Regions from separate parts of the Sorangium sp. So ce887 genome, predicted to be linked through region 2. Evidence: predicted binding sites of a transcription regulator. Region 2 holds the regulator's gene; each other region holds the start of a gene.
The links. Region 2 encodes HrcA, which represses chaperone genes, less so after heat shock. Its sites were predicted from a motif close to GNTAGCACTCNCCNNNGGNGAGTGCTANC; they were not measured.
Positions count from the first base shown of each region.

Region 1: groES (co-chaperone GroES) is a predicted target of HrcA. The motif match lies at 2,291-2,319, and genes of this name have one in related genera.
Region 3: groES (co-chaperone GroES) is a predicted target of HrcA. The motif match lies at 4,486-4,514, and genes of this name have one in related genera.
Region 4: groES (co-chaperone GroES) is a predicted target of HrcA. The motif match lies at 4,598-4,626, and genes of this name have one in related genera.

Region 1 is NZ_CP150354.1:7,412,098-7,419,441, forward strand. It holds gene WMF36_RS27395 (ferredoxin--NADP reductase) at 1-118, opposite strand, end outside; gene WMF36_RS27400 (hypothetical protein) at 351-557, opposite strand; gene WMF36_RS27405 (hypothetical protein) at 1,310-2,017, opposite strand; gene groES (co-chaperone GroES) at 2,480-2,770, shown strand; gene groL (chaperonin GroEL) at 2,804-4,438, shown strand; gene WMF36_RS27420 (flavohemoglobin expression-modulating QEGLA motif protein) at 4,565-5,899, opposite strand; gene WMF36_RS27425 (hypothetical protein) at 6,062-6,943, shown strand; partial or broken gene WMF36_RS27430 (sigma-70 family RNA polymerase sigma factor) at 7,009-7,344, shown strand, end outside.
Region 2 is NZ_CP150354.1:13,523-20,866, forward strand. It holds gene WMF36_RS00040 (hypothetical protein) at 1-283, opposite strand, end outside; gene WMF36_RS00045 (hypothetical protein) at 354-1,148, opposite strand; gene hrcA (heat-inducible transcriptional repressor HrcA) at 1,459-2,502, shown strand; gene WMF36_RS00055 (RluA family pseudouridine synthase) at 2,495-3,568, opposite strand; gene WMF36_RS00060 (response regulator transcription factor) at 3,756-4,610, shown strand; gene WMF36_RS00065 (ArnT family glycosyltransferase) at 4,727-7,344, shown strand, end outside.
Region 3 is NZ_CP150354.1:8,427,742-8,435,085, reverse strand. It holds gene asnS (asparagine--tRNA ligase) at 1-234, opposite strand, end outside; gene WMF36_RS31335 (PDZ domain-containing protein) at 299-1,135, shown strand; gene WMF36_RS31330 (TrmH family RNA methyltransferase) at 1,151-1,678, shown strand; gene WMF36_RS31325 (GNAT family N-acetyltransferase) at 1,772-2,305, opposite strand; gene groL (chaperonin GroEL) at 2,426-4,054, opposite strand; gene groES (co-chaperone GroES) at 4,088-4,378, opposite strand; gene WMF36_RS31310 (hypothetical protein) at 4,831-5,436, shown strand; gene WMF36_RS31305 (hypothetical protein) at 5,436-6,101, shown strand; gene WMF36_RS31300 (response regulator transcription factor) at 6,223-7,107, shown strand.
Region 4 is NZ_CP150354.1:3,908,155-3,915,498, forward strand. It holds gene WMF36_RS14560 (DUF2339 domain-containing protein) at 1-924, opposite strand, end outside; gene WMF36_RS14565 (hypothetical protein) at 1,217-1,483, shown strand; gene WMF36_RS14570 (DNA adenine methylase) at 1,511-2,395, opposite strand; gene WMF36_RS14575 (hypothetical protein) at 3,048-3,662, opposite strand; tRNA gene WMF36_RS14580 (tRNA-Glu) at 3,954-4,025, opposite strand; tRNA gene WMF36_RS14585 (tRNA-Gln) at 4,065-4,138, opposite strand; gene groES (co-chaperone GroES) at 4,745-5,050, shown strand; gene groL (chaperonin GroEL) at 5,149-6,840, shown strand; gene WMF36_RS14600 (Crp/Fnr family transcriptional regulator) at 7,034-7,344, shown strand, end outside.

The sequences.
Region 1 (7,344 bases), 5.3 Mb from region 2:
GTCCTGCCTCGAACAGGAACGACCTCCCGTCGGCGCGCTCGAACGAGAGCTCGCGCACGAAGGGGCTGAGAGGCCGGGCGGCGACGAGGCGGGCTTCGAACGGTTCGGCGTGGATCATGGTCGGGCCCGGCGAGGCTCAGGCTGCGGGAGCCGCGCCGGGTGGCGAGGTCTTACCGCAGCCTGCGCCTCGGCCCAATCACCATCGAAGCCGGGAGGGCGCCGCCGGAGGGCGCCATCGAGGGAATCCCGGGCCTCAGGTCCGGGACACCGCCGGAGGGCGGCCACGCCGCCGAGCGCGGCCGGGCCGGAAGCCCGGGGTCCGCGCTCCGGCGGGGGAGCCGGCGCGGGATCTACCGCTGCACGCCCATGCGGCGGCGCTGCGGGATGTTCACCGCCGGCCGGGAGCGATCCTGGCTGGGGAGCGCGCGCGGCGGGCGGATGTCCCGGTGCGCGGGCTTCGGCGCAGGGGGCTGCCCTCTCTGCGGCGGGCGCGGGTCGGGTGTCTTGGCCGAGCCCTGCGCGAGGTCGGAGACGGGGAGATGCGCGCGTCGTTGCATAGAATCCTCCAGTCGATCGGTCATCACCACATCAGGAAGAGCACCAAGGCTGAACGAAACCTTCGAAGAACCGGTTCTCATCTACCCTCCATTCATCGTACGACCCCGGACTGAAGACAGACCGACACCGCGACGGACGCCGGCTCTCTGAGCCTCTCCCCGGCCGCTCGACTGGCGCTCTCTCGACGCACCTCCGCCTCTCGTCGGGACGGGGCGGTCCGCCTCGCCGCACGCTCCCTGTCGAGAGGCCTCAGCGTCTCGACGTCAGGAGAGATGGCGAGTCGGCCCGTCGCGCCACGAACCTTCCGGCTCGGTGCTCCGAGCGCGCGGCCAGCGAGCGAGAGACAACCCCCAGGAGATCGCGGATCTCCTGGAGATCGACCTCCAGCGCATCAGGCTCGTTCGCTCGTCGGCCGCGCTCCGTCCTCATGAGCGCACGACGCGAGCTCGCGCGGGGTTCCGCGGGTCGCCGTCGTGGCGGCTCATGCGCGACAACACAAGGACGCCGTGCCACCCTGGGCAACAGGCGTTCAACCTTGACGGTCGCGCGACGGAGCGGTGGTTTCAGCCGGGAGTGCGCATGGTCGACGCGGGCTACGCGTCGAGAGGAACGCTAGCACTCGGCCGGGAGCATGCCCAGCAATTTTGTAAAGGAGGGCAGTTCGCGCGCTGGCCTCGCGCTGGCTTGCATCCTTTTGCCGCGGACACTGAGACATGGATATCGTTGAGCTGGAGACACGAGGCGCTCGTGCTCAGAACGCGACGCGCAGCCCCGCGCTCAGGGGGCCAGCTCCGGGCGACGCAGCGACGGCGCCCGGACCGACGAGGAGCCGCGCGACGACAGGCGCGCTCGACGCGGCGTCGCTCCGCACCCGCTTCTTGCCGATCACGTAGAGCGGCAGGCCGACGGCGACGCCGGCCACCCCGCCGGCCGCGGCGGCGATCGCCAGCTTGGACGCTTCGCTGCGCCCCGCGCTGCTGTCGTCGTAACTCGCGAAGACCAGCACCGCGCCGCCGAGGATGGCGGCGCCGCCGAGGCTCGCGAGGACGAGCCCCGAGATCGCCATGACAGGGCTGTTCCACTCCGTCGTTCGCTCCTCGAAATCGTCGAAGTCCCTCCGCGCCGCCGCGAGCTCCAGCTCGATCCGGCGCTGCGCGGCGCGCCGCTCGTCCTCGGAGCCGATCTCGTGGACGCGGCGCGCCTGGCTCTCCAGCGCCGCGATGCGCGCCTCGTGCGCAGCGGCGGTCTCCTCCCACGTGGCCCCCGGCCGGAGACCCGCCACGGCCGGCGCGACAGGAGGCGCGGGCGGCGGGGTCGAGACGCGCGCCGCGCCTTCCGCCGGCGGCTCCGCGGCGGCGGAAGGCGCGGGCGCCGCGGCGGCGAAGGCCAGCGCCCACGCGACGAGACGACAGCGCGCTGCGCGACCCTGGCGGTGCGCCGACGACACGCGCGAACGCACGAATCGGGACTGGACCGGTTCCATCGACGCAGCGTCATCGGTCGAACGAGCGGGGTCAAGGCGCGTCCCTCAGGCCCTTCCCGACCCGATCGAGACGTCCGCGCGCGACTCCCCCGCGGCCCCGAGCAGCCTGGTTCTTCGAGTTGCTCATTCCTCGCCGCGGCCCGAGCGGGCGAGCGGGGCACCAGGCCCCTAGGCCCCCAGGAACGAACGCCTCTCACGACGTCTTATAGGATGGACAACCCGGGGCGGCTGAGTATAGTGCACGTCGTTGCTAGCACTCACATCTCGCGAGTGCCAGAACCCCAAGCCAACGCCAGCATCCAGCCAGACGGCAGAGGCGCGCCCGAAGCTGTTCCCGGGGAGACCCGGGAGCCGAGGCACGAGCGTGCCGCCATGCACGACGCACGGGATGAAGTGACGTCAGGTCGTGACCGGTGGGTCACGCCAGGAGAAAACAAAATGAAAATCCGACCGCTCCAGGACCGTGTGATCGTTCGTCGCGTGCAGGAAGAGGAGAAGACCAAGGGTGGCCTCTTCATCCCGGACAGCGCCAAGGAGAAGCCGATGGAGGCCATCGTGCTCGCCGTGGGCAACGGGAAGACCCTCGAGGACGGCACCGTCCGCAAGCTCGATGTGAAGGAGGGCGACCGCGTCCTCTTCGGCAAGTACACGGGGAACGAGATCAAGATCGACGGCGAGCAGGCCCTCATCCTCCGTGAAGAAGACATCCTCGGCGTTATCGAGAGCTGATTCGGGCAAGACCGTTTCAAGGAGATTCGCACCATGGCAGCCAAAGAAATCATCTACAACGAGTCGGCCCGAAGCATGATCCTCGCGGGCGTCAACGCCCTCGCGGACGCGGTGAAGGTCACCCTCGGCCCCAAGGGCCGGAACGTCGTCATCGAGCGGAGCTTCGGCGCTCCCACGATCACCAAGGACGGCGTGACCGTCGCCAAGGAGATCGAGCTAGAGAACCGCTTCGAGAACATGGGCGCCCAGATGGTCCGCGAGGTCGCCTCGAAGACCAGCGACATCGCCGGCGACGGCACGACGACCGCGACCGTGCTCGCCCAGGCGATCTACCGCGAGGGCTCGAAGCTCGTCGCCGCGGGCCACAACCCGATGGAGATCAAGCGCGGCATCGACAAGGCCGTCGAGGCCGTCGTGGCGCACCTCAAGGGCGCCGCCAAGTCGACCCAGGACGCGAAGGAGATCGCGCAGGTCGGCACCATCAGCGCCAACGGCGATCTCACCATCGGCAAGCTCCTCGCGGACGCGATGGAGAAGGTCGGCAAGGAGGGCGTGATCACGGTCGAGGAGGCGAAGAGCCTCGAGACGACGCTCGATGTCGTCGAGGGCATGCAGTTCGACCGCGGCTACCTCTCGCCCTACTTCGTGACCGACCCCGAGGCCATGAAGTGCACGATGGAGGACGCGTATGTCCTCATCTCGGAGAAGAAGATCTCCAACATGAAGGACATCCTGCCGGTGCTCGAGGCGATCGCCAAGAGCCAGAAGCAGCTCCTCATCATCGCGGAGGACATCGAGGGCGAGGCGCTCGCGACGCTCGTCGTCAACAAGCTCCGCGGCACGCTCCACTGCGCCGCCGTCAAGGCCCCCGGCTTCGGCGACCGCCGCAAGGAGATGCTCAAGGACATCGCGGTGCTCACGGACGGCCAGGTGATCGCGGAGGAGCTCGGGCTCAAGCTCGAGAACGTCACGCTCAGCGACCTCGGCCGCGTGAAGACCGTGATCATCGACAAGGACAACACGACGCTCGTCGGCGGCGAGGGCAAGAAGGACAAGATCAAGGCCCGCCTGACGGAGATGCGCGGGCAGATCGAGAACTCGACGAGCGACTACGACCGCGAGAAGCTCCAGGAGCGCCTGGCGAAGCTCGTCGGCGGCGTGGCGGTGGTCAAGGTCGGCGCCGCGACCGAGACCGAGATGAAGGAGAAGAAGGCCCGCGTCGAGGACGCGCTCCACGCGACCCGCGCGGCCGTCGAGGAGGGCATCGTCGCCGGCGGCGGCGTCGCGCTCATCCGGGCCCAGGCCGCCCTCGAGAAGCTCCAGGTGAGCGACGAGCAGCGGACCGGCGTGAACATCATCCGCCGCTCCATCGAGGAGCCCCTCCGCCAGATCGCCGCCAACGCCGGCGAAGAGGGCTCGATCGTGGTGCAGAAGGTCCGCGACGGGAAGGGCTCGTTCGGATACAACGCCGCGACCGGCGAGTACGGCGACCTGATCGCGATGGGCGTCATCGACCCCGCGAAGGTCGTCCGCTCGGCGCTCCAGAACGCGGCGAGCGTCGCGAGCCTGATGCTGACGACCGAGGCGCTCATCGCCGAGCGTCCGAAGGACGAGAAGTCGTCCGGCGCCGGTGGTGGCCACGCGGGCCACGGCCACGGCGACTTCTAGTCTCCTGAGGGCGCGCGCCGGGCGATGAGCCCGCGCGCGCCGCCGGGAGGAGCGTGAGGGCCGGTCTCCCGGGCGGGAGACCGGCTCTTCGCTTTTTGTGGCCGGGAAGCGCCCGGCCGGGCGCGCTCACTCCTGGCCGCTCTCCGCCACCGGCGGCCGGCCGCGGCGCCGCCTCCCCTCCCCCGCCGGCCGCGCGTCCGCGGCCACGCGGAGCAGCTCCTGGAAGTGCCGCTCCACCGGGCCCAGGTCGATGCCGTCCATGAACGAGGTGAACGCGAAGTAGGGCAGCAGCGTCTGCCATGCGCGCAGCCAGGCCGGGAGGTAGCGCGGCCGCTCCAGCACGCCGGCGGCGCGCAGCTCGGCCAGCACCGCGATGTCGTCGAGCGCGATCCGGCCGCACACGAGCAGCTCCACCTCGTCGCGCAGCCCGCCGCGCAGGACCGCGGCCAGGAAGGCGTAGACCTCGAGCAGGCCGGCCAGGTAGCAGGCGTCCTTGGTGAAGGGCGCGCCGCCCTCGACGAGCCCGCCGCGGCAGACGCGCTGGGCGTCGAAGTAGGCGTCGCGGCGCTCGGCGCCGCGCTCGCGCAGGTGGCGGTAGAGGTCGAGGAAGCTCGCGCCCTGCTCGGCCATGTCCACGAGCCGCACCCGCTCGGCGAGCCGGGTGAGGCGGCCGATGGAGAGCGAGCGGCTGTACAGCTCGGCGAAGATGGCGAGCCCCTCCTGGGTGCGCGTGGTGCGGGGGCCGCCCGAGCGCAGGAACGAGCACCGCGGCTGCGCCGCGCCGTTGTGCGCGGTGAGCGCGTGCGTCTCGACCTCGTGGTGCCACAGCCCCTCGGCCTCCCAGGACGCGAAGGTGGCCTCCGGGCGGATGCGGATCCGGCTCATGCCGGCCACCACCTTGGCGGTGATGCGCGGGTCGAGGGTGACCTCGATGTCGAGCGGCGGCCGGCGCGCGGCCACGCGGGCGGCGAGCATGTCCCGGAGCGCGCCGGCGTCGAGCGGCTCCTCCTCGGGATCGCTGGCCTCGTCCCAGCCGTGGACGCGCAGGCGCTCGGTGAGGTGCTCGGCGAGGTCGATGTTCCTGAGGGCGCCCCCGAAGAACGGCGAGCGCGCGCCGCCGTAGAGCGCCCGCGACCGCGCCGAGAACTCGCGGGTGCCCGCCGCCTCGAGCAGCTCCGCGGCCTCGATCTGCGCGCGGACGCTGTCCCGCAGCCAGGCGAGCGCAGGGGCGTCGCCGTCGATCGACCGCAGCAGCTCGCGCAGCTCGGCGACGCGCCGGGCGAGCCCGTCGCGATCGACGCGGAGCTCGACCTCGGGGAGGCGGTCCTCGCCAGAGGCGAAGAAGCGCTCCTCCACCTCGCGCGGCCAGGCGATGTCGTCGAGCAGCTTGAAGGCCTTGCCCTCCGAGAGGCGGCCGCCGACCCGTTCGAGCTGCTCCAGCACGGCGCGGTCGATGCTCATGAATCGCAGGATCGCCCGAACCGCGGGGCGCGGGAAGCGGCTGCGCGCCAGCCGGCGAGCTCGGGCAGAGCGGGCGATCGGGCTGCCCGGGCTGCGCGAGGGGATCCATGACGCCGCTCGTCGAGGGCCGTCGGCCCGGCCAACTCGAGTAAGCTGCTCGCCATGGACCCTGCCCTGCTCCGTTATCTCGATCTCGTGCAGCGCGAGCTGTCCGCCGATGACGTCCTGATCGAGCTCGGCGGCAGGCCGCCCGGCGATCCGCGCGCGGTGTGGTGCGCGCTGCCGAACGGCTCGCGGCTGGTCGCGCGCTTCGCCGAGCCGCCCGGCGAGCCCGCCAGGGTCTCGAGGCAGCTGGAGGAGCTCGCCGCGTCGTTCTCGGGGCTCTCGTCAGGGGGTGAGGACCCGCGGCCCTCGCGCAGCGGGTCGACCCACCGCCTCGACGACGAGCTGGAAGGGCTGGCGTCGCGCGCGGGCGCGCTCGGCGCGATCGTCGTGGATGACACCTCCCCGGTGATCTGGGGGACCTCGGAGCCGCGCCGGGACGAGGTGGACGTCGACGATGCGTTGCTCCTGGCGCAGTGGGCCGACGACGTGGAGCGCGTCGGCGTGAACCTGATCGATCTGCTCGAGCTCGACGACGCCGCGCTGGAGCAGGCGCTCGCGACAACGTCGCTCGGCCCCGGGGCGCGCGAGACCATCGCCGGCCACCTCCAGAAGATCCGGGAGCGCGGCTCGCGCAGCCCGATGGCGTGGCGGCGGCAGGTCGCCATCGCGCGCGCCATCGACCGCGTGCGGGGCCCTGCGGCCTCGGAGAGCGCCGCTCACGGCAGGTTCATCGGCCAGCACGAGCAGGTCGGCGTGTACGCGCGCGCCTTCGCGAACATCTACCGCCTGATCCTCGCCTATCCTGGCCCGTTCTCCGAGCTCCAGGCAGAAGGCTCGGTGCAGCACGCATTGCCGCTGATCGAGCGGCTCGTGCTCGCGTTACCCCCGATCGATCCCCATCGAGGAGCGAAGATCCTCCGCCTGCGGCGCCCGAGCTGATGCAGGGAGGGTGTTCCGGGGCTGGGTCGTGAGCGCCCTTTGACCCCCACCCGGGACACCGATGCTCCGCGCCGAGCACGCGTGACCGGTGGACCCGCCGGAGAGCCAATGATACCGTCCGGCCGATGTCGGAGAGTGTAGCTGAGCTCGAAGAACACCGCGCCGCGCTCACCGGGCACTGCTACCGGATGCTGGGTTCGGTGGTCGACGCCGACGACGCCGTCCAGGAGACGATGGTGCGCGCCTGGCGCAGCCTCGATCGGTTCGACGGGCGCTCGTCGCTGCGCACCTGGCTCTACCGCATCGCGACCAACGTCTGCATCGACCTGCGGACCGACCGCGCGCGCCGGGCGCGCCCCATCGAGGAAGGCCCGGTGGGCACCGTGGACGACACGCTCGAG
Region 2 (7,344 bases):
GGGCCGAGTCGTTGACGTCGTACGAGCACTGCATCGGGAAAAACCGCCCCATGGCCGACGATCGGTCCTGCAGGCGCAGCGAGACCCCGCTCTTCAGCATCTCGGGGCAGATCTTGCTGGCGCCGAAGTTCGAGAACAGAAACCAGCGGAGGCCGGGGCTCGCGTTCACGGGGCCGCTGATGCAGGGGCAGCCGACGAACGTGAACGACAGGGCGACGACGGCGAGCGTCAGCGCGGCAGACGCGGTGGACGCGCGGGGGGACGGGGAGCTTCGTGCGGGCACGCGGGCTAACATAGCGGGTCGACCTCGGGGCGAGAGCGGGTTTGCGCCGGGGAGGACCGCCCGTCCCGCCTCAGCGCACGAGATGCCATTGGACGCCGGGAGTGACCTCGAGATGCAGGTGGTTTTTGTGCGCCCGGTCGTAGTTGGGGGTGAGGATCGACGTGAAGATGTGCTGATCCGCGGCCTCGCACACGATGGAGCGCAGCTCTCGCGCCGTCGTGTCCGCGGGAGGGCTGCTCGTCGCACCCCTGCCGGCCACCCCGGGCTTCCCGGTCGCCCTGGCGCCCTCGCCGCACACAGGTGCGCCGCGCCTGCCGACGAAATCGCGCTCGACGTCGAGCCACGCCTCCGCGAACCCGTCGCCCACGCGCTTCTTGACGAACCGGTAGGGGTCGATGGCGAGCCCGCCCGGGTGCCTCGTGGCCAGCTTGCCCTCGGGCCACATCCTCGACGGAGGTCGCCAGGCCGAGAACATCAGCACCTCGACGATGTCGTGCACGCGCAGGATCCGGCTGAAGTCCGAGAGCGCGAGCGCGAGGCGGCAGTCGAAGACGTCGTTCGGGTTGTCCGCGCGCCGGTGGGTCGGCAGCGCCGTCCGGTAGAGGACCCCGCCGACCCCCTGCATCAGCCGCACCGGCGCGAGCACCCCCGGCGCGCGCGGCACCGGCTCGAACGCGATCTTCCGCCGCGCGAGCGCCGCGCGGCACTGCTCCGCGCTCATGGCCGCGTAGCGCGCCGACGGGTGCTTCGCCCAGTCCTGATGGAACCGCACCTTCGGCTTGCCCTGCGCGCTCGTCGCGGCGGCGAGCGGGCCGAGCGCGAGGGCGAGCGCGGCGGCGGTGGCGGCGTGACGTACGGACGGCATCGTTGCGGGGTCGGCCTCGCGCGGGCAGGCGAAGCGCCCGCTGGAAGGAAGGAGGCGGAAGGCTGGAGGCGTCCGCCGGTGGCGCGGGGCGCCGCAGGATTGCGCGCGGCGGCTGCGCCCATCCTACCGCGCCATTTGACCGGGCCGCGCGATCGCCTCAAAATAGCTCGCATGCGCATCCGTGGGCCCGGCGCCTCCTCGCGCCTCTTGACGTATGGGAGCGAAGGCCCGGCCCGCACGGCTTCCCGGTTCGGGCGGTCCCTGGGCCAGGTAGCCACAGCAGCGCACGCATGCGCCGCCAGCAGTTGACATGGGAGATTTTTCCAATCGCGCTCGAAAGATCCTTTTCGCGGCGGTCACCGAGTTCATCGCGACGGGCGACCCCGTAGGCAGCAGGACGCTTGCGCGGAAGTACGGGCTCGATCTCTCGGCGGCCTCGATCCGCAACGTGCTCGCGGACCTCGAGGAGGCCGGCTACCTCCACCAGCCGCACACCTCTGCAGGGAGGATCCCGACCGACCGCGCGCTCCGGTTGTTCATCGACGCGCTCGTCGAGCTTCGGTCGGTCTCCCCCGAGCAGCAGGCCGAGCTCAGCGCCAGGTTCACCGAGATCTACACGGTGGCGAGCGATCCGCTCCGCGAGACAGGGCGTTACCTCTCGGAGCTGTCCGGCGCCGCGGCGGTCGTCGCGGCGCCGCGGGCGGAGATCCGCGCCCTCTCCCAGCTGCGCTTCATCTCGACGAAGCCGGGGCAGCTGCTTGCCGTGCTCGTCTTCGCCGACGGCTCGGTCGAGAACCGCTTCCTCTCGATCGGCGAGTCGATCAACGAAGGGGAGCTCAACCGGATCCACAACCTGCTCGCCGACGTCATCGAGGGGCGCACGCTGGGCGAGATCCGGGACCTCTTCGCGCGCCGCCTCGCCGATGAGCGCCTCCAGATCGACGCGCTGAGGCGCCGCGCCTTCGAGCTCGGCAGCCAGGCGACGGCCGACGTGACGCGGCGGAGCCAGGTCGTCATCGAGGGGCAGAACCGCCTGATCGATCTGCCCGAGTACGCGGACGTCGACCGGCTCAGGAAGCTGATGAGGGCGCTCGAGGAGCGCGAGGAGCTCGTCGATCTGCTCGACCGCACCCTCGCCGCCGGCGCGGGCGAGGTCACCGTCTTCGTGGGCAGCGAGGCGGGCGACCTGGGCGGCGGCCAGCTCAGCCTCGTCGCCGCGCCGTACATGGAGAACGGGCGCGTCGCCGGGACCGTGGGCGTGCTCGGTCCGACGCGGATGGACTACGCGAAGGTGATGCCGCTCGTCGACGCCACCGCCGCGGCCATGAGCGAGGCGCGCGGCAAGGTCAAGTAGCGCCCTTCCGGCGCGCCTCGCGGAGCCGCTCGAGCACCTCGTCGAAGTCGGGGGGCGGCGGCGCCTGGAACCGCATCGGCCGGTCGTCTGCAGGGTGATCGAAGCCGAGCTCGGCCGCGTGGAGCATCAGCCGCGGGGCAAGGATCTTCGGCGCGCGGTAGTCCCGCACGTAGACCGTCTCGCCGACGAGCGGGTGTCCAGCCTCGGCGAGGTGGATGCGGATCTGGTGCGTGCGCCCCGTCTCGAGGCGGCAGGCGACCAGCGTCACGCCCGCGGCGCCGGTCCCGTCCTGCGGCCCCCGGAGCGTCTCGATCGGCTCCACGTGCGTCACCGCGAGCTGCCCCTCGCGCCGTCCTCCTCTCGCCGAGCCGCGCAGCCCGTCGCCCCGATCCTCGATGAGGTAGCTGCGGTAGGTGCCGCGCGGGACGGCGCCGTGCGCGAGCGCCAGGTACTGCCGGTGCATCGCGCGGACGCGGAGCTGCTGTGCGAGGTGCTTCTTCGCGGCGAGCGTCCGCGCGAAGACGAGCACCCCGCTCGTCCCCTTGTCGAGGCGCTGCACCACGCCGAGCGGCGCCCGTCCGCGCAGGCGGTCGCGCCGGGCCAGCACCTCCCGCACGAGCGCGTCGAGCGTCGCGGCCTGCTCCGCGGGGTCCTCGTCGCCGTAGGGGATGGTGCTCACCCCGGCGGGCTTGTTCACCACCACGACGCTCGCGTCCGCGTAGATCACGAGCTCGCTCTCGAGCTTGCGCCGCCGCACCGTCTCGGGCCGCGGCGCGTGCAGGCGGACCTCGATCGGCTCCCCGCGGAGCACCCGCCGCCGGGCGCTCGTCGCCACCGCGTTCCCGACCAGCACCTTGCCGGTCTCGATCAGCCGGCGCGCGTCGGACCACGAGACCGAGGCCAGCGTCCGGACGGCCCCGTCGAGAGGCCGCCGATCCAGCTCTGCCGGCACCGTCCAGCGGCCATCCTGTGGGGGTCGGACCGGGGCGGTCGAGTCGGCGCCGATCGGTTCGGCGTCCTGGATCTGGGGCGGCGGAGCGGGAGCGGTGGGTCGGAGCGGGCGCATGGAGAGCTCGTTGGGGGGCGCCTCGGCTCCGCCCACCGGCGTGGGGCCGGCCTCTACCGGCGCGGAAAACGCACATCCGCGGGGCTCGCGAGGCGAAAGACACCGCGAATGTTGACACATCGCGCGACGGGGGCCGAAGATATCCGAGCCGTCATCGCTTTCTCGCCATCTGAGAGGAGACCCGTTCGTGGCCAGCACCCTTCTCGCCGTAGACGACAGCGTGACCATGCGCAAAGTGCTCGAAATCACCTTTGCGGGTCAGGATTTCCGCGTCGTGACGGCGAGCAGCGCCGACGCTGCGCTGCAGAAGCTCAAGAGCGATAAACCCGACCTGGTGATCGCCGACATCACGCTCGAGCCGAAGAACGGCTACGAGCTGTGCAAGGCGATCAAGCAGGCCTCACCGGCGACGCCCGTCCTGATCCTGTCGTCCAAGCAGAACCCGTTCGATCCCGCGAAGGGCTCGAGCGTGCAAGCCGACGACCACATGGACAAGCCGTTCGACACCCAGCAGATGATCGACAAGGTCAAGAAGCTGCTGGCGTCGCGCGGCGAGGCGAAGCCCGCCGCCGCCGCGGCTCCTGCGGCGGCGACGCCTGCGCCCGCGCGCACGCCCGCCGCGGCGCAGCCAGCCGCAGCGGCGCAGCCCGCCGCCGCGGCCACGAGCCCGCTCCAGCGCGCGAAGACCCTCATCTACACGCCGAACGCGCCCGCCACCAGCGCCGCGCCGGCCCAGGCCTCGGTCAAGACGGCGCCGGGCGGTGCGGGGAGCGTGCCGGTCACGACGACGATGGCGTTCTCGCCGACGCCGGTGTCCGGCGTGCCGAAGACGGCGTCCGGGCCCGCGGCGGTGGCCGCCACCGCCTCGGCGCAGGTCAACGGCCAGATGGCGAGCAAGCTCGAGGGCCTCGGGCTCACGTCCGAGCAGGTGGAGGCCGTGATGGCGCTGTCCCGCGACGTCGTGGAGCGCGTCGTCTGGGAGGTCGTGCCCGTCCTCGCCGAGACGATCATCAAAGAAGAGATCGCGCGCCTGACGAAGTAGCCGCGCGCCGCGGCCGCCGCGCGGCCGCGCGGCGCGGGAGCATGCGACCGCTGCTTTGCCCGGCGACGTAGAGTTGCTACGTCAGGGCCGCGCCTCGTTCCGCGTTCGGCGCAGCCATGAACGACACGCACGACAAGAGCAGCGGTGCGCCCGCGGACGGCGGCGACGAGACGGTCGAGCTCGACGCCGACGAGGTGCGCCTCGTGCCCCAGGGCAACCCGCTCCGCTGGCGCGGCGCTGCTGTGTCCGCCGCGGGCTCCCTCCTCGCGTTCGTCGTGATGGCGCTCGCGCCTCAGCTTCGCTGGGGGGTCCCGCTCGGCGCGCTCGGGATCGCCGTCGCGGCGCTCGGCTTGCTCGACTTGCTCGGCACGTTCGACGACCCGCCCGAGCGCGTCGCCGCGCGCGTCGGGATCCGCGACCTCCTCGGTCCGCTCGCGCTGCTCGGGGGCGGGCTCGTCGCGTTCTTCGTTCTCATCACGCTCAGCGTGGCGGGCTACCTCTCGCCGAGCTCCCTCTCGCGGGACGGCGCGCCCACGCTGCTCTCGCTGGCGGCGTCCGCCGTCGCCGTCCCTGCCGCGTTCCTCACGGCTGTGGTCGGCGCGTTCCGGCTCGGCGAGCGCCTCGGCCCCTGCCGCGTCGACGAGGCGGGCGCCCCGCGCCCCCTGATCCGGCGGCATGGCTTCTGGCTCGTCGCCCTCGTCACGCTGCTCTACCTGCCCATGCTCGGGAGCCACTCGCTCACCGACCCGTGGGAGACGCACTACGGCGAGGTCGCGCGCGAGATCCTGGCCAGGAACGACTGGATCTCCCTCTGGTGGGCGCAGGACGGCTGGTTCTGGTCGAAGCCGGTGCTCGGCTTCTGGATGCAGGCGCTCGCGATGGCGGCCTTCGGCGTCCGCTACGGGTCGGGAGAGATGCTCTCGGCGGTCGCCGAGGGGCGAACACCGTGGCCCGAATGGGCGGTCCGGCTGCCCATCTTCGCGCTCACGCTCATCGCCGTTTACCTCCTCTACAAGGCCATCGCGCGGATCTTCGGCCGCCGCGCCGGGCTGCTCGCGGGGGTCGTCCTCACCACGATGCCGCAGTGGTTCATGGTCTCCCACCAGACCATGACCGACATGCCCTTCGTCGCGACGATGGCCGCGGCCATGGCGCTCCTCCTGCTCGGCATCCACACCGACGAGGCGGAGGAGGCGCGCGTCTACGAGGTCGATCTCGGCGTGCTCAAGGTGGGCCTCTCGGTCTACCACCTCGTGCTCGGGGCGATCCTCGCCTGCGCGCTGCCGCAGGTCCTCTACCTGCTCTCGCGTCACGTCGAGATCCACACGGCGCCCTTCGGCCTGCGCCTCCACGGCGACGTCTTCAGCTCCGGCTCACCGGGCAACTGCGGGCTCCCCGGCAACGAGGCCTGCCGGTCGGTGCTGCCCGTGCTCCCCGGCCTGCAGCCGGTGCTCCAGGCGGTCATCTGGGCGCAGACGCTCGCGATCGTCCTGTACGCCAGCTGGGGCGAGCGGCGCGTGCAGCGGCTCCTCTTCCTCGCGGCGTGGTTCTTCGCCGCCCTCTCCACGATGGCCAAGGGGCCGGCCGGCTTCGGGCTCCCGGTGCTCTGCGCGCTCGGTTACGTCGTCGTTTCGCGCCGGTACCGCGACCTGCTCAAGATGGAGATCCCCGTCGGGCTGCTCGTGCTCGCGTGCGTCGCGCTGCCCTGGTTCGTCGCGATGTACGCGCGGCACGGCCAGCCGTTCACCGACAGGCTCCTGTTCCACGACATGTTCAAGCGCGCCTTCACCCACGTGCACGACACGAACGAGGGCGACGACGTGAGCTTCCGCTACTACGTGTGGCAGCTCGGCTACGCGATGTTCCCGTGGACAGGGCTCGTGCCCGCCTCGCTCGTGTGGTGGCTCCGGCGGCGCGAGGGGGGACCCCCGGGGGAGCCCGGCTCGGCCGAGGCCCGCCAGAGCGACGCCTCTGTGTTCCTGGCGATGTGGTTCATCTTCGGCTTCGCGCTCTTCTCGCTGATGCTGACGAAGTTCCACCACTACATCCTGCCGGCCGTCCCGCCGGCGGCGATGCTCACGGGGATCCTGCTCGACGACATGCTGCGCCTGGAGCGCGGCGCGGGCGGGCTCGCGCCGCGCTCGGGCAGCGCCTCCGCGCCGGCGCGTTCGCCTTCGGTGGTCAGCTACGAGCGCGCGATGCTCGGCGCCGTCGCGATCGGCGCTGCGCTCCTGGTCTTCTTCGTCGGGCGCGATCTCGCGATGGCGCGCGAGGGGCAGGCGAGCCAGGCCAGGCTGCTGCACCTGTTCACGTACAACTACAAGCGCCCCTGGCCGCAGTCGCTCGACTTCTCCGCGACCCTCTGGGCCTTCACCGCCGCCGCGGCCGTCCTGTGCTTCTTGCTCATGGTCGCGCGCTGGCGCCGCCTCGTCCTCTACGCGCTCGTCTCGCTCGCTGTCGCGTTCACGGCGTGGGGGCTCGACGTGTACTTCGTGCGGACATCGCCCCACTGGGGGCAGCGCGAGACATTGCTCGCCTACATGCGCTCGAGCCAGGAAATCCCAGGGCCGCTCGTCGCCTACCAGATGAACTGGAAGGGCGAGAACTTCTACGCCGGCAACAAGCTGGCGGTCTTCGTGTCGAGCGGAAAGAAGTTTCAGGACTACATCAATGAGCAGAAGAAGAAGGGCGTGAAGACCTTCTACTTCGTCACCGAGCATGGGCGCATCAGCTC
Region 3 (7,344 bases), 4.3 Mb from region 2:
CTGACCCGTGACCTCGATCACGCTTTCCTGGGTCACCCTGTCCGCCGCCGCGAAGACCTCGTCGCCGACGTCGCTCTTCGCCATCACGCACTGGACGGTGCCGAAGCCGTCGCGGAGCTCGAGGAAGTGGAGCTTGCCGCTTGAGCGCTTGTTGTAGAGCCATCCGCGGAGCACGACCCTGCTGTCGACGTGCTCGCTGAGGTCGCTGGTAGCGATGACGGGCGAGTCCTGCATGGGGGCCCGAAATAGCACGGTTTAGTTGCGGCTGACGCCGGCTCCGGCCAAAAATGGCGCCATCGTGGCCTTCCGAAAGCGTCGCGCGCTCTGCGCGCCTGTGTTGTCCAAGCTGCTCGCCGCAGGGAGCATCCTGCTCGCCGCAGGTGGCTGCTCGTTCCTCTACCCGGAGCTCGCGACGCGGCTCCACGAGCCCCCTCCAGGGCAGGAGCTGCATCCTCCGCCGCCTGAGGACGTCCGGTGGCTCCGGATCGTCCAGGCCAGGATCCCGGAACGCACGCGGGACGGTCGAGCCTGGGATCCAGAGGCGGGCGGCCTCCCCGACCCCTATGCCCGCATCCTGGTCAACGGCGAGGAGGTCTTTCGGACCAAGGTGCAATCGGACACCCTGGACCCGACGTGGCCCGACGCTCCCAGCGGAAATTTTCATATCTCGCCCGAGGATCGGCTCCGCGTGGAGGTCTGGGAGTCGGACGCGCTCCTCGACACGCCGATCGGGGTACGCGACATCGGCCGGCCGACCGATACGCAGCGCGCCGCCGCGGAGATCGAGGTCGAGCTCGACGGGGGCGGCTGGCTCACGCTGGCGTTCGAGCCGGCCCACGCCAAGCTCGGCCTCGGCTTCTGGTACGAGCTGCACTCGGGCTCCGCGTTCATCTCGCGGACCTTGGAGGGGGGGCCCGCCGAGCGCGCCGGGCTCCGCAAGGGCGACGAGGTGCTCGAGATCGCGGGGCGGCCTGTGCGACGCCTGTCGGTCGCCGCGATCCGGGGCGTGTTCGACGCCGCGCCGCGCGCCGGGCTCGTGCTCCTGGTCAAGCACACCACAGGCGCGACCGAGCGGCTCAGGGTCCACGAGGGACCCATCTATCCGCTGTTCGATCGCTTCTCTGCCGCCGAGTAAGGGAGCCAGCGCGCCGTGAAGATCCCGCCGTTCGGGCTCACCACCCTGGAGATCCGCGAAGAGCTCGCCCCCCTGCGGAATGACTTCTCGATCGCCGTCTGCCGCGCGAAGAACCCGTTCAACATCGGCGCCATCATCCGCGTCGCGCACTCCTTCCTGGTGCGGGAGATCTTCCTGATCGGGACCGAGCCCTATTACGAGCGCGCCTCGATGGGCATGCAGAAGTACGAGACCCTCGTCGAGTGCCCCGACGAGGCGGCCTTCCTGGAGGCGGCGCGCGGCCGCCCGCTCATCGGCGTCGAGCGCGATCACGCGCGGCGGACCCTCTGGGAGGCGCCGTTGCCCCACGGGCTCGTCTTCCTCTTCGGCAGCGAGGACGACGGGCTGCCGCCGGTGCTGCTCGACGCGTGCGAGGACGTGATCGCGATCCCCATGTACGGGATCAACCACTCGTACCCGGTGGCGATCGCCGCAGGCATGACCTTGTGCGAGTGGGCTCGGCGGCGCGATCCGCGCGGCGGCGTGAGCCGCGCCGGCGGCTGAGCCGCGCCGGCGGCTGAGCCGCGCCGGGAGGCTGAGCCGCGCCGGGAGGCTGAGCCGCGCCGCCGCGCGGTGTCCGCGCGGGGCGAGGGGCCGCTACTCGCGAAAGCGCTCGAAGACGAGGAGCTCGCCCAGGAGGTCGTGATCGAGCGTCCCGGCAGGGCGCATCCCGAGCTTCTCGATCACCCGGAGCGACGCGCGGTGCCAGGCCGGCGTGGTGGCGATCACGCGCCTCACGCTCGCCTGCTGCAGCGTCCAGCGCAGGACGGCGCGCGACCCCTCGGTCGCGTAGCCCTGTCCCTGGGACCTGCCCTCGACGCCGTAGCCGATCTCCACCGTCCCGGTCGCGTCGGGCCGGCCGTTCAGCACCACGCTGCCCACGACGACGCGCTCTTCTTGCCCGCGCGTCACCATCAGCCGCGTGCCCCACAGGAAGGCGTCCGGATCCTCGCGCAGCCGGTCGAGGGGTGAGCTGAAGGCGCGCTCGACGAGCGCGCGCCCGGGCCAGGCGTCGGGGAAGCGCGCGCCGGAGATCGCCTCAGCCTCGAGGCGATCTCCGCGGATGACCGCCTCGAGCAGGGGCAGCGAGACCGGGGTCAGATCTAGGCGCTCGGTAGTCAGGGTGCTCATCGCGAACCTACGCGGATCAGATCACGCGTCGCGGCCTGCCGGAAGTCGAAATGGCGAAGGGCCGACTTCCCCAGGAGGAAGCCGGCCCTCGCCCGCCGGGCTTAGCTGCCCGCGCCGCGATCAGAAGTCGTGGCCGTGGCCCGCGTGGGCCCCGCCGGCCGCCGCCTTCTCGTCCTTCGGCCGCTCGGCGATGAGCGCCTCGGTGGTGAGCATCAGGCTGGCGACGCTGGCCGCGTTCTGGAGCGCCGACCGGACGACCTTGACCGGATCGATGACGCCCATCTCGAGCAGATTGCCGTAACTGCCCGACGCCGCGTTGTAGCCGAACGAGTCCTTGCCCTCGCGCACCTTCTGCACGACGATCGAGCCCTCCTCGCCGGCGTTGGCCGAGATCTGGCGGAGGGGCTCCTCGATGGCGCGGCGGATGATGTTCACGCCGAACCGCTGCTCGTCGTTGACCTGGATCTTCTCGAGCGAGCTCTGCGCGCGGATGAGCGCCACGCCGCCGCCCGGGACGATGCCCTCCTCGACGGCCGCGCGGGTCGCGTGGAGCGCGTCCTCGACGCGGGCCTTCTTCTCCTTCATCTCGGTCTCGGTCGCAGCGCCGACCTTGACCACCGCGACGCCGCCCACGAGCTTCGCGAGCCGCTCCTGGAGCTTCTCGCGGTCGTAGTCGCTCGTGGTGTTCTCGATCTGGGCGCGGATCTCCTGCTGCCGGGCCTTGATCTTGTCCTTCTTGCCCTGGCCGCCGACGATCGTGGTGTTGTCCTTGTCGATGATGACCGTCTTGGCGCGGCCGAGATCGCTGATCGTGACGTTCTCGAGCTTGAGGCCGAGCTCCTCCGCGATCACCTGACCGTCCGTCAGGGTCGCGATGTCCTTCAGCATCTCCTTGCGGCGATCGCCGAAGCCCGGCGCCTTCACGGCCGCGCAGTGCAGCGTGCCGCGGAGCTTGTTCACGACGAGGGTCGCGAGCGCCTCGCCCTCGACGTCCTCGGCGATGATGAGGAGCTGCTTCTGGCTCTTGGCGATCGCCTCGAGCACGGGGAGCAGGTCCTTCATGTTGGAGATTTTCTTCTCCGAGATGAGGATGTAGGCGTCCTCGAGGTTCGCCTTCATGGCCTCGGGGTCGGTCACGAAGTACGGCGAGAGGTAGCCGCGGTCGAACTGCATGCCCTCGACCACGTCGAGGGTCGTGTCGGAGCTCTTGGCCTCCTCGACCGTGATCACGCCCTCCTTGCCGACCTTCTCCATGGCGTCGGCGAGGAGCTTGCCGATCGTCTCGTCGCCGTTCGCGCTGATCGTGCCGACCTGCGCGATCTCCTTCGCGTCCCTCGTCTGCTTGGCCGTGCTGTGGAGGTGCGCCACGATCGCCTCGACCGCCTTGTCGATGCCGCGCTTGATCTCCATCGGGTTGTGGCCGGCCGCGACGAGCTTGGAGCCCTCGCGGTAGATCGCCTGGGCGAGCACGGTCGCGGTGGTCGTCCCGTCGCCGGCGATGTCGCTCGTCTTCGAGGCGACCTCGCGGACCATCTGGGCGCCCATGTTCTCGAAGCGGTTCTCGAGCTCGATCTCCTTGGCGACCGTGACGCCGTCCTTGGTGACCGTCGGCGAGCCGAAGCTCTTCTCGATGACGACGTTGCGCCCCTTCGGGCCGAGGGTGACCTTGACCGCGTCGGCGAGGGCGTTGACGCCCGCGAGGATCATGCTGCGGGCGGACTCGTTGTAGATGATTTCTTTGGCTGCCATGGTGTCTCTCCTAAGTTCCTGCTGTCGCCCGCGTCACTTCTCGATCACGCCGAGGATGTCGTCCTCGCGGAGGATGAGGTGCTCCTCGCCGTCGATCTTCACCTCGGTGCCCGAGTACTTGCCGAAGAGGATGCGATCACCCTCCTTGACGTCGAGCTTCCGCACGGTACCGTCCTCGCCGACCTTGCCGTTGCCGACGGCGATGACCGTGCCCTCGATCGGCTTCTCCTTCGCCGTGTCCGGGATGTAGAGACCCCCCTTGGTCTTCTCTTCTTCCTTCACGCGCTGAACGATCACGCGGTCCTGGAGCGGTCGAATCTTCATCTTGCGAATCCTCCGGGGACGAGCGGCCGCGTCCCTCGAGACGGCAGGACCCAGACAGCCCGCCTGAGCTGCCGCAAGGTCCCATACGATTGCAGTCTGGGCACTTTGCTAGCACTCACCTCATGGGAGTGCTAGCGAGCGCGCGGAAGATAGCCACCCCCTCCGGGGTGTCAAGCGCGGGCCAGTCCGGCACTTTGCGGGCTGGCAGCCAGGCGCTGGGGTGGCTGTAAATGCTGAAGATCCCAAGGAAAGGTGCGGGGTGTGAGGCTGGGCTCGGTCAGGGCCATCGGCTAGAGTGAGCCTATGAGGGCGGAAATGCGGCAGCAGCGTGACGCGACGCCCTCACGGTCTCCAGCCCGATGGAGGCCGACAGGACGTGTCTGGTTGGCCTGAGCGCGCGGTGGCCCGGGTTACGTCGGTATCCAGGGCGCCCGCGCAGGTGAGGTGCCCCCGTGAGCCAAGCGATCTCTCTGTCCCCGAGCATGACCCGCTACTTCCAAGAGGTTGTGGACGAGGCGCTCCGAGTTCGGAACGTCACCGCGACCGAGGCGGCGTCGAGTTACCTGGTCAGTCTGCTTTGTGCTTTCGCTCACCCGGACGAGCACGCCGAGTCCGCCTTCAACCAACCCCTGACCTTTCTCCTGCGCGATGCCCTGGAGGCCTCCGGAGCCGAGCGCTTCCGCCGGCTGCGCAACCTCGGCGATGGCGTCCTCTATGTGGTCGGCTTCTTCGGCGGCCACATCGAGCTCAAGGGCGTCGATCGCGGCTATGTGGTCGGGGTCGGGTCGACCGCCTACCACCATGCCGCCGCTATGCTGCGCCTCAACGCGCGCGTCGGCCAGGGCCCGGATGTCCTTTCGGAGATGGCCGAGAAATTCGAGCGCTTCGTGAGCGTCTTGAACGATGTGGCCGACGGCACGCTCGCGTCCGGTGCTCGGGATGAGCGCTCGGTGCTCCGGCTGTACGAGCGCTGGGTCCGCACCGGCTCCAGCCGCCTCGCCGAGGAGCTCGGGGCGCGTGGGATCGTGCCGGGCCGTGGCACGGGCGGGCTCAACTGATGCCGGGCGCGACCTTCCCCGGTCGGATCCAGCAGCACCTCGCGCGCACCTACGCGCTCGACGACGCGCCCGCCGTCGACGATTTCATCCGGCCGACGGACGGAAGGGCGCGCGAAGCGCTGCTGATCCGGCACGCGGACGGGGACATCGAGGTGGCGCTGCACCTGCCCCGCCGCGCGATCACGCGGGGGCGAGAGGGGACGTTCGACGAGATCTGCCAGATCGTCGAGGGGGTGAGCCACTTCATCTATGTGGCCGAGCGGGCGCGCAGGGAGCTCCCGGCGACCCAGCTCGAGCTCGAGCTCCAGGCCGAGGTGGACAAGTACGTGCTGCTCGTCCACGGCGGTCTGGCCGAGGAGGTGGAGCCTCCCGGCCCGCCGCTCCGGCGCCGCCGCGAGGTCGCTCCACCGGGGCCCGCGTGCTTCGAGCCCGAGCGCGCCGCGCGGATCCGCGCCCACCTGTTCGAGCGCGTCACCTTCATGGATCCCCCGGGCACGGAGACCGGCGATCGCTACCGGATCGCGAACGATCTCGCGGCGCGGTTCGCGGGCCGGCTGGAGGCCCAGTTTGCCCGCCGCGGCCGGCACGCCGAGCTGTTCGCCGCGCTTCGACGCTTCTACGCGGCGGGGCAGACGGAAAAGATAGCCCTCGCGCGAGCCGCTTGATCGCGGCCGCGACCGGCGCTCGGGGTCGTCCTTGGGGGACGGCTCCGAGCGCCGGTCGTGGCCGCGCGGGCTCGTTCTCTCTTGACCGGTTCGCGCGCACGTACTCTCATCCGCATCCACGATGCCTTCCGCGAGCATGATGCCGCCCCGTGTGCTGGTGGCCGAAGACGAACCGGCGATGTTGAGCCTCGTTGCGCGTCACCTGAGGAACCTGGGTTTCTCCGTGATCGAGGCCTCCGAGGGCGACTCCGCCTGGGATCTCGCGCGCGAGCACCAGCCGGACCTGGTGATCCTCGACGTGATGATGCCCGGCATGAGCGGCTGGGAGATCTGCAAGCGGCTGAAGAGCGACACGTCCGACGGCCGGCCGTTCGCGAGCACCGGCGTCATCATGCTCACCGGGATCGGCGAGAACCTGAACGAGATGACGTCGCCGCTCTTCGCCGCGGACGCCTGGTTGAACAAGCCGTTCGACTTCGCGGATCTCGATGCGCGGGTGCGCGAGACGCTCGCGCGTTACGCGAAGCAGCTGCCCGAAGCGAACGGCAGCAAGGGCCAGCCGAGCGCAGCAGGCGAGGAGCGCGAGACGGATGCGCCGCGCGCGCAGCAACCGTCCGCCGCGCGCGCGACCGGGGCGAAGAAGTCGGCGGCGAACGGCGCTGCGACGAACAAGGTGGCCGCCAAGCCGCCGGCGAAGAAGCCGGCCGCGAAGCAAGCGGCGCCCAAGAAGGCCGCGGCGAAGAAGCCGGTCGCAGGGAAGAAGCCGGCCGCGAAGCAAGCGGCGTCCAAGAAGGCCGCGGCGAAGAAGCCGGCCGCGAGGCAAGCGGCGCCCAAGAAGGCCGCGGGGAAGAAGCCGGCCGCGAAGCAAGCGGCGTCCAAGAAGGCCGCGGCGAAGAAGCCGGCCGCGAGGCAAGCGGCGCCCAAGAAGGCCGCGGCGAAGAAGCCGGCCGCGGTGAAGAAGACAGCCGTCACGAAGGCGGCACCCAAGAAGAAGACGGCGAAGTAAGCCACCCTGGGCCGCGCCGTGCGCGCGCCCGGTCACGTCGTTCCCATAGAACGCACGCGTTCGCCTGCTGGCGCCAGGGCGCAGGGGATCCATCCGGTCGGAAATCGGAGGAAGAGCCCTCGCGCACTCCCGGGAGCGCGATCGATGCCGGAAGTCCGCTGAGCGCAGTGGCTGTCCTGCGCGGGAATGATCGGGGTTCGCCGCGCGTCATGCCCTCACGCGTCGCGCGCAGCCTCC
Region 4 (7,344 bases), 3.9 Mb from region 2:
GACGAGGGAGAGGATCAGGATCGCCTCGCCGCGGTGGCGGAGCGCGAGCGCGGCGCCGAGCAGGAGGAGCACCGTGTCCGCCGCGAAGGCGGCGGGGATCGGGATGAGCTCGTACAGCACCGCGCTCGCCCACACCGACGCGATCAGGACCGCGAGCCCGAGGCCGATGAGCGCGTGGACGAAGCGGCGCTGCGCTCGCCCGCGGAGCACCTCGGCCGCCGCGAGGAGCGCAGCGCCGGTCGCGGCGCCGATCGCGACGCGCCCGAGGGGCCCGATCCAGGCGTTGTCCGAGGCGTACTTGAAGAAGAAGAGCGCGCCGAGCAGGAAGGTCGCCGCGCCTGCGCGGGTGAGCCAGGTGAGGCCGAGCCGCTCCTCGATGGTGGGCGGTGTCTCCTGGGCTCCGTGGCGCGCGGCTGAGCCGGTGCCAGCGGCGCTCTCGCCGAGCGTCGCGGCGGGGCGAGGCTCCCGGGGGGCGGCGGTATCCGGGAATGCGACCGCAGGCAGAGCGCCGGCCTCGCCGGGGGCGAGCGCGGGGGGCGCGGCCGTCGACAGCGCAACGGCGGCGTCCGGGAACGCGATCGCGGGCTGCGCCCCGGCGGCCCCCTCGTCGACCGCGGGCGGCGCGCCCGCGGCCCCGGCGGCGGACGCGGATGGCGCGACCGCCGGGGTCGTGAGGGCGTCCTGGGCAGTCTGCTCCGGCTCCAGCGGTTGCGCGCTGCGCGGGCGCTGCGCCGCTCGGGTCAGCTCGGCGCGGCCGCGCTGCCCGGAGAGCTCGGCCAGCCGGTGCTCGAGCGCGTGGATCCGCAGCAGCAAGTCCTCGTTGCGCCGGTTGGCCCGGACGGCGAACACGAAGGCCACCAGCGGGGCAACCAGGAGATAGCCGGCGAGCGCGAGCCCGAAAAAGACGACGATTCCTGCCCCCATCCAGGCTTCGTAGCATGGGGCGCGTGTCGCAGGCGCCGCCCGTCCGTGCGATCACGCCTGCGCTGTTCATGCGGTTCCTACCGACAGCCCATCGCGCCTGCGAGGAGCTTTCGGCTCGCGCTGGGACTGGAGTAAGGTGCACCCCCATGAGGAACACACGCCTGCCTGATCGCCCGGCGCCAGGCGCCTGCTATCTTCCCTGTGTTCCCGGACGGCGGCGTTGCTCGGGGGGGGAGCGCGGCCATTCGGGAACAGTTCTTTTGTCCTCTCGACCTGCTCAGGAGATCTCGCGATGCTGAAGCACCCGACCGTCTCCGCATGGCAGCGAGATCACGAGGACGGTGGGTATACGGCCGAGATGAACGGCTGGACCTTGCGGGTCCGCTGGATACCCGAGCGTCCGGGCGACCTCCGCGGCTTCGTGTGGGAGGCCGTCGATCCTTCGGGAAACAAGGTCACATCGAGCGAGATCCACGAGGAGATCGAGGTGGCCATGGCGTACGCCGAGGAGCTCGCGGCCCCCGATCCGAAGAAGCACGGGTCGAAGACCGTCGACTGAGGCGCGCGCCCCGCGGCGGCGCCGGGTTCAGCCCGCCTTGTCCGCCGCCGCCTTGCGGCTCCGCCGGGTCGCGTAATTCCGGATCACGATCTCTCCCACGCGGCCCCTGGCGTCGCTCTTCGCGTTGATGCTCCGGAGCGCCGCGACGCGGTCGATCTTGAACCTCTTGTAGAGCGGCGGGATCTCGGGAACATCGGAGTTCGAGAGCATCACCTGGACGCCGCGCTCGTCGAGCGCCGCGAACAGGGCCGCGAGGCGCTCCTGGTCGCGGAAGCTGAAGCCGCCCGCGCTGTACGAGGTGAAGTTCGCGGTCGACGAGACCGGCGAGTACGGCGGGTCCAGGTAGACGAAGTCGCCTTCGGTCGCGTGGTCGAGCACGCGCTCGAAGTCGCGGACCTCGAGCTCGACGTGCTGCAGCGCCGCCGAGCAGGCCCGCAGCTGGGGTGGGTTGCAGATCGCCGGCTTGACGTAGCGGCCGAAAGGCACGTTGAAGCGGCCGGAGCTGTTGACCCGGTAGAGCCCGTTGAACCCCGTCTTGTTCAGGAAGATGGTCCTCGCGGCGCGCTCGGGCAGCGTGAGCGAGGCGGGGTCGAGATCGCGAACCCTGTAATAATGCGCCTCCTCGTAGGCGTGGCTGCCCAGCTCGGCGATGACCTCCTCGACCCGGTCGCGCACCGCCCGGTAGCAGTCGACGAGCTCGGCGTTGACGTCCGTCAGCGCCGCGCGTTTCGGCTGCAGGCAGAAGAAGAGCGCGGCTCCTCCCACGAACGGCTCGAAGTAGCGCCCGTACGACGTCGGCAGGAGCGGCTGGAACTGTCGGAGCAGCTGGCCCTTGCCGCCCGCCCATTTGAGGAACGGACGTGGTGGTAGGGGCGCGGCGCTGTCGGGTTGGGTGACAAGGGCGGTGCTCATCGCGCAATACTGGACGGCAACCTACCAGGGCGCGCGATCGTCCTCAACCGCCGAGGTCATCGCCGGCGATCTCCCGGGCCCAGGGCGCCTCGCCGGTCCGCCCCCGGCGCGCGCCTCCCCCCCCCGGCGTTACGGGCCGCGCCACGCATCGCTCCAGGCTAGGTCGTTCTATGTCCACACCTCGGCGCCGTCGGACGGCGAGATGCCTTGTGGACAAAGCCGGTTATTGGTAGCTTTTATTAATGATTACAAATATTTATAAGTGAGCGTGAGCGTGCGCGCCCCGGCTGGAACGCTGCCCGGATCATGGCATGTCGCGCCTTGCGCGATCGCCGAGCGAGGATAAGTTGAAGTCTCGACACGCGGGCTGAACCAGCCGCCGGTTGAGCGGGGTTCTCCCGAATTCACGCACCGCCGCTTCAGGCCATCTCGCCGGTGGACCTCGGCGGCGCGGCAGGGGCTCGTCCGGGCGCAGGGCGCGGGCCGCTCCGGCCGGCTTTCGGCTCTCGTGGGAGCCTCCGTTCCCTCTCGACAGGAGGAATGCCGCCATGATGCTTGCCTTCGACCTCGATCGCGACGACGCCCCGCAGCAGCGCGGCCCCGCTCCGGCGGACGGACCGGGCTGCTGCGGCGAGGCAGCGGATTACCGTGCTCAGCGGATCCTGTACGCCGCGCGCGGCTGGATCGCGGAGCAGGACGGCATCACCACGGACGGGCGCTCGCTCATCCTGCTGCACGCCCAGAGGACGCCGCCGGAGCGGCGCGAGGCGCTCGTGCGCTGCTTCGAGCGCGTGCTCCTGCACGCCCCCCGACCGGAGCTCCCTGCGCTCGCCGCGTCGCTGCGCCAGGCGGGCCTCGCGGTGGACGAGGGGCTCTCGGTGATGGGCGCCCCGGCCGGCGAGGTGCGCGCCGCCGTGCAGGGGCTCGACCGGTTTCGCTCCTTTCCCGCGGGCCTCCGCGTGTCCCGGGTGTCGCCGGACGACGATGACGTCACGATCCGGTCGATCCAGGAGCTCCAGGCCGAGAGCGGCCACGCGCCGCTCCCGGGCTGGACCCTGCGCGGCGGCGAGGGGCGTTCCTTGACCCTCGCGCTGCGCGACGGCAGGGGCGCGCTGATCGGCTGCACCACCCTGTGCGTCCTGACGCGGCCAGACGCCGCCGAGGACGGCGGGCATCGAGCGCTCTCCCAGTTCGGGCAGCTCGGGCTGATGGGCGCCCCGCCGCTCTGGATCTCCGATGTGGGCGAGGCGCCCTCGTGGACGGGCATGCCGATCTGCACCTGCCTGCGCGAGGAGTACCGCGGTCGCGGGCTCGGGGCCCCGCTCCAGGCCTTGGCGCTCCAGCAGGGGCACGATCGCTTCGGGATCCGGTGGTTCTACGCGCTCGTCCGGGCCGGCGACGAGATCGCGAAGCGCATGAACGCGCGCTGCGGCCTCACCCCGCACCGGGCCGAAGGGTTCCTCGTCGCGTCAGCGGGCCCCTCCGAGAAGGGCCGGCGGCCCGCGGCGGCTCAGGCTGCCCAGCGAGAGGCTGGCAAGAAAAAACGACGAGAAAGTAGCGATCCCAGCGGGAATCGAACCCGCGTTACCGGCGTGAGAGGCCGATGTCCTAACCGCTAGACGATGGGACCTTGTTCTGTCGAGAAGGTCGACAGCAGAGCTGATCGACCTGGCTGGGGGACAAGGATTCGAACCTTGATAGCAAGAGCCAGAATCTTGCGTCCTGCCGTTAGACGATCCCCCAAGGGGTCAGCGCCGTGTTCATCAGCGCCACGGGCCGCGGAATCTACTCGGGCTGTCTGGTATGTCAAGCGATCAAAACCGGGCCCGCCCCAGAAAAAGTCCCCGGGCCGAAAATCCCCGGTGTTTCGCGCTGTTTGCCCCGCCCCTGCCGCCCCCGTCTCCATCGCGCCGCCCTCTGTCGGCTCGTCGCGCTCATCGCGCGCATCGCGCGCATCGTAACCGGCGGCCAAGCTGCCAACAAATTCCGCTTACACCACCCTCTTGCCATTGACCTGGCTCGCCTCCCGCTGCATGGCTCCACGGTGGCGGGTGGCGGACGGTGCCCGCGAGATCGCGCGGGTCCGGTCGCCCACTCCAGGGTCTCCAGCTTTACGGCGTGTGGGCGCCGGCCGCGGAAAAGTCGCGACTGTCTGCTACGCGCCCTTGACGCGCCGGGCGACTGATTTACCTTCGGCCGCGGTTTAGCCACCGGCCTAGGAGAGTGCCAAGCGACTGTGATCCTGGGCACTTAGCTCTCGTCGTGTGGGCGGAAGGCCCCTGCGGGGGGGCGATCGGGACCTCCGGCGAGCCGATGGTCAGTCAACCAGCCGAGGACGAGGGAGCCACCATGAAAATCAGGCCGCTGCAGGATCGGATTGTCGTCAAGCGTGTCGAGAGCGAGACGAAGACCAAGGGGGGCATCATCATCCCCGATGCCGCGAAGGAGAAGCCGATCGAGGGGCGCGTCGTTGCCGTGGGCAACGGCAAGGTCCTGAAGGACGGAAAGGTTCGGCCGCTCGAGGTGAAGGTCGGCGACAAGGTGCTGTTCGGCAAGTACAGCGGCACCGAGGTGAAGCTCGACGGCGAGGAGCACGTGCTCCTCCGCGAGGACGACGTGCTCGCCGTGACCGAGGCCGCTTCCGCCGCGAAGTGATCCGGATCCAGGGCAACCGAACGCAAGCGTTGCAGATGCGGCCGTGCGCGGCCGAGCGTTGCAGATGCGGCCGTACGCGGCCGCGAGGGGATTGAGAGATGGCTGCGAAGCAGATTGTGTATAGCCGCGGCGCCCGCGCCGCGATCCTGAAGGGCGTGAACACGCTCGCCGATGCGGTCAAGGTGACCCTCGGGCCCAAGGGCCGGAACGTCGTCATCGAGAAGAGCTGGGGCTCGCCGGTCGTCACGAAGGACGGCGTCACGGTCGCGAAGGAGATCGAGCTCGCCGGGAAGCTCGAGAACATGGGCGCCCAGATGGTGCGCGAGGTCGCCTCGAAGACCAGCGACAAGGCGGGCGACGGCACGACGACGGCGACGGTGCTGGCCCAGGCGATCTACGGCGAGGGCCTCAAGCTCGTCGAGGCCGGGCACAACCCGATGGACCTGAAGCGCGGCATCGACGCGGCCGTCGCGAAGGTCATCGAGGCCGTGCAGCAGGTCGCCAAGCCGACCAAGGACAAGGACCAGATCGCCCAGGTCGCCACCGTCAGCGCGAACGGCGACACGGAGATCGGCCAGATCCTCGCCGACGCCATGGAGAAGGTCGGCAAGGAGGGCGTGATCACGGTCGAGGAGAACAAGCGCATGACGACGGAGCTCGAGACCGTCGACGGCATGCAGTTCGACCGCGGCTACCTCTCGCCCTACTTCGTGACCGATCCCGAGAAGATGACGGCGATCCTCACGAACCCGCTCATCCTCGTCCACGAGAAGAAGATCTCGTCCATGGCCGACCTCCTGCCGCTCCTCGAGCAGGTGGTGAAGCAGGGGCGCGAGCTGCTCATCCTCTCCGAGGACGTCGAGGGCGAGGCGCTCGCCACGCTCGTCGTGAACAAGCTGCGCGGCACGATCAAGGTCGCCGCCGTGAAGGCGCCCGGCTTCGGCGATCGCCGCAAGGAGATGCTGAAGGACATCGCGATCCTCACGGGCGCGACCGCGTTCATGGAGGACCTCGGCCAGAAGCTCGAGAGCGCCACCGTGCGCGACCTCGGGACGGCCAAGCGGGTCGAGATCGACAAGGACAACACGGTCATCGTCGACGGCCAGGGCGAGAAGACCGCGATCAAGGGCCGCATCGAGGCGATCCGCAAGCAGATCGCGGACACGTCGAGCGACTACGATCGCGAGAAGCTCCAGGAGCGGCTCGCGAAGCTCGCCGGCGGCGTCGCGGTGGTGAAGGTCGGCGCGGCGACCGAGACGGAGATGAAGGAGAAGAAGGCGCGCGTCGAGGACGCGCTGCACGCGACCCGCGCGGCCGTCGAGGAGGGCATCGTGGTCGGCGGCGGCGTGGCCCTGCTCCGGGCGGCCTCTGCCCTGGAGGCGCTCAAGTTCAACGACGAGCGCGACGTCGGCGTGCGGCTCGTGCGCCGCGCCCTCGAGGCGCCGCTCCGCCAGATCGCCCAGAACGCTGGCGTCGACGGGTCGGTGGTCGCGGAGAAGGTCCGGTCGGGCGCGCCCACGTTCGGCTACAACGCCGCGACCGACAAGTACGAGGACCTGCTCGCCGGCGGCGTCATCGACCCGGCGAAGGTCGTGCGGCACGCGCTCTCCAACGCGGCCAGCGTCGCGGGGCTGATGCTCACGACCGAGGCCCTCGTCGCCGACAAGCCCAAGAAGGAGAAGGCCGCGGCCGGCGGGGCCCCCGGCGGCGGCATGGGCGGCATGGGCGGCATGGGCGGCATGGGCGGCATGGGCGGCATGGGCGGCATGGGCGACTTCGACATGGGTTGATCGCCTGTCCGGCCGCGCTCGGGCTGTCGCCGCTCTCCGGCGGCGTCGGCCCCGGGCGCGCCGCTCCCGACGAAGCGGGCCGAGGGGTCCTCCAAAGCATGCTGGCTTGGAGGGCCCCTCGCGCTTTGTGAGGGCGAGAGCTTTTGCCTGGGTTTTTGACCGGCGGTCACGCTGGGCGCTAGACTCTCGGGCAATGTCGGAGTCGTCGTTTGCCCGCTATGGCCGCGCGTACGCGCCGGGCGACGTGCTCTTCCGCGAGGGCGACCCCGGCGATGTCATGTTCGTCCTCCAGACCGGCGCTGTGCGGATCACCAAATCGGTCGAGGGCGAGGACAAGGTGCTCGCCGTGCTCGGGCCCGGCGAGTTCGTCGGCGAGATGGCGATCCTGAACGGCAAGCCGCGGATCGCGACGGCCACCGTCAGCGAGCCGTCCCGCTGCCTCGTGGTCGAGGCGCGCAAGCTAGAGGTCATGCTGCAGCGGGACGCCGAGATCGCGTTCCGGCT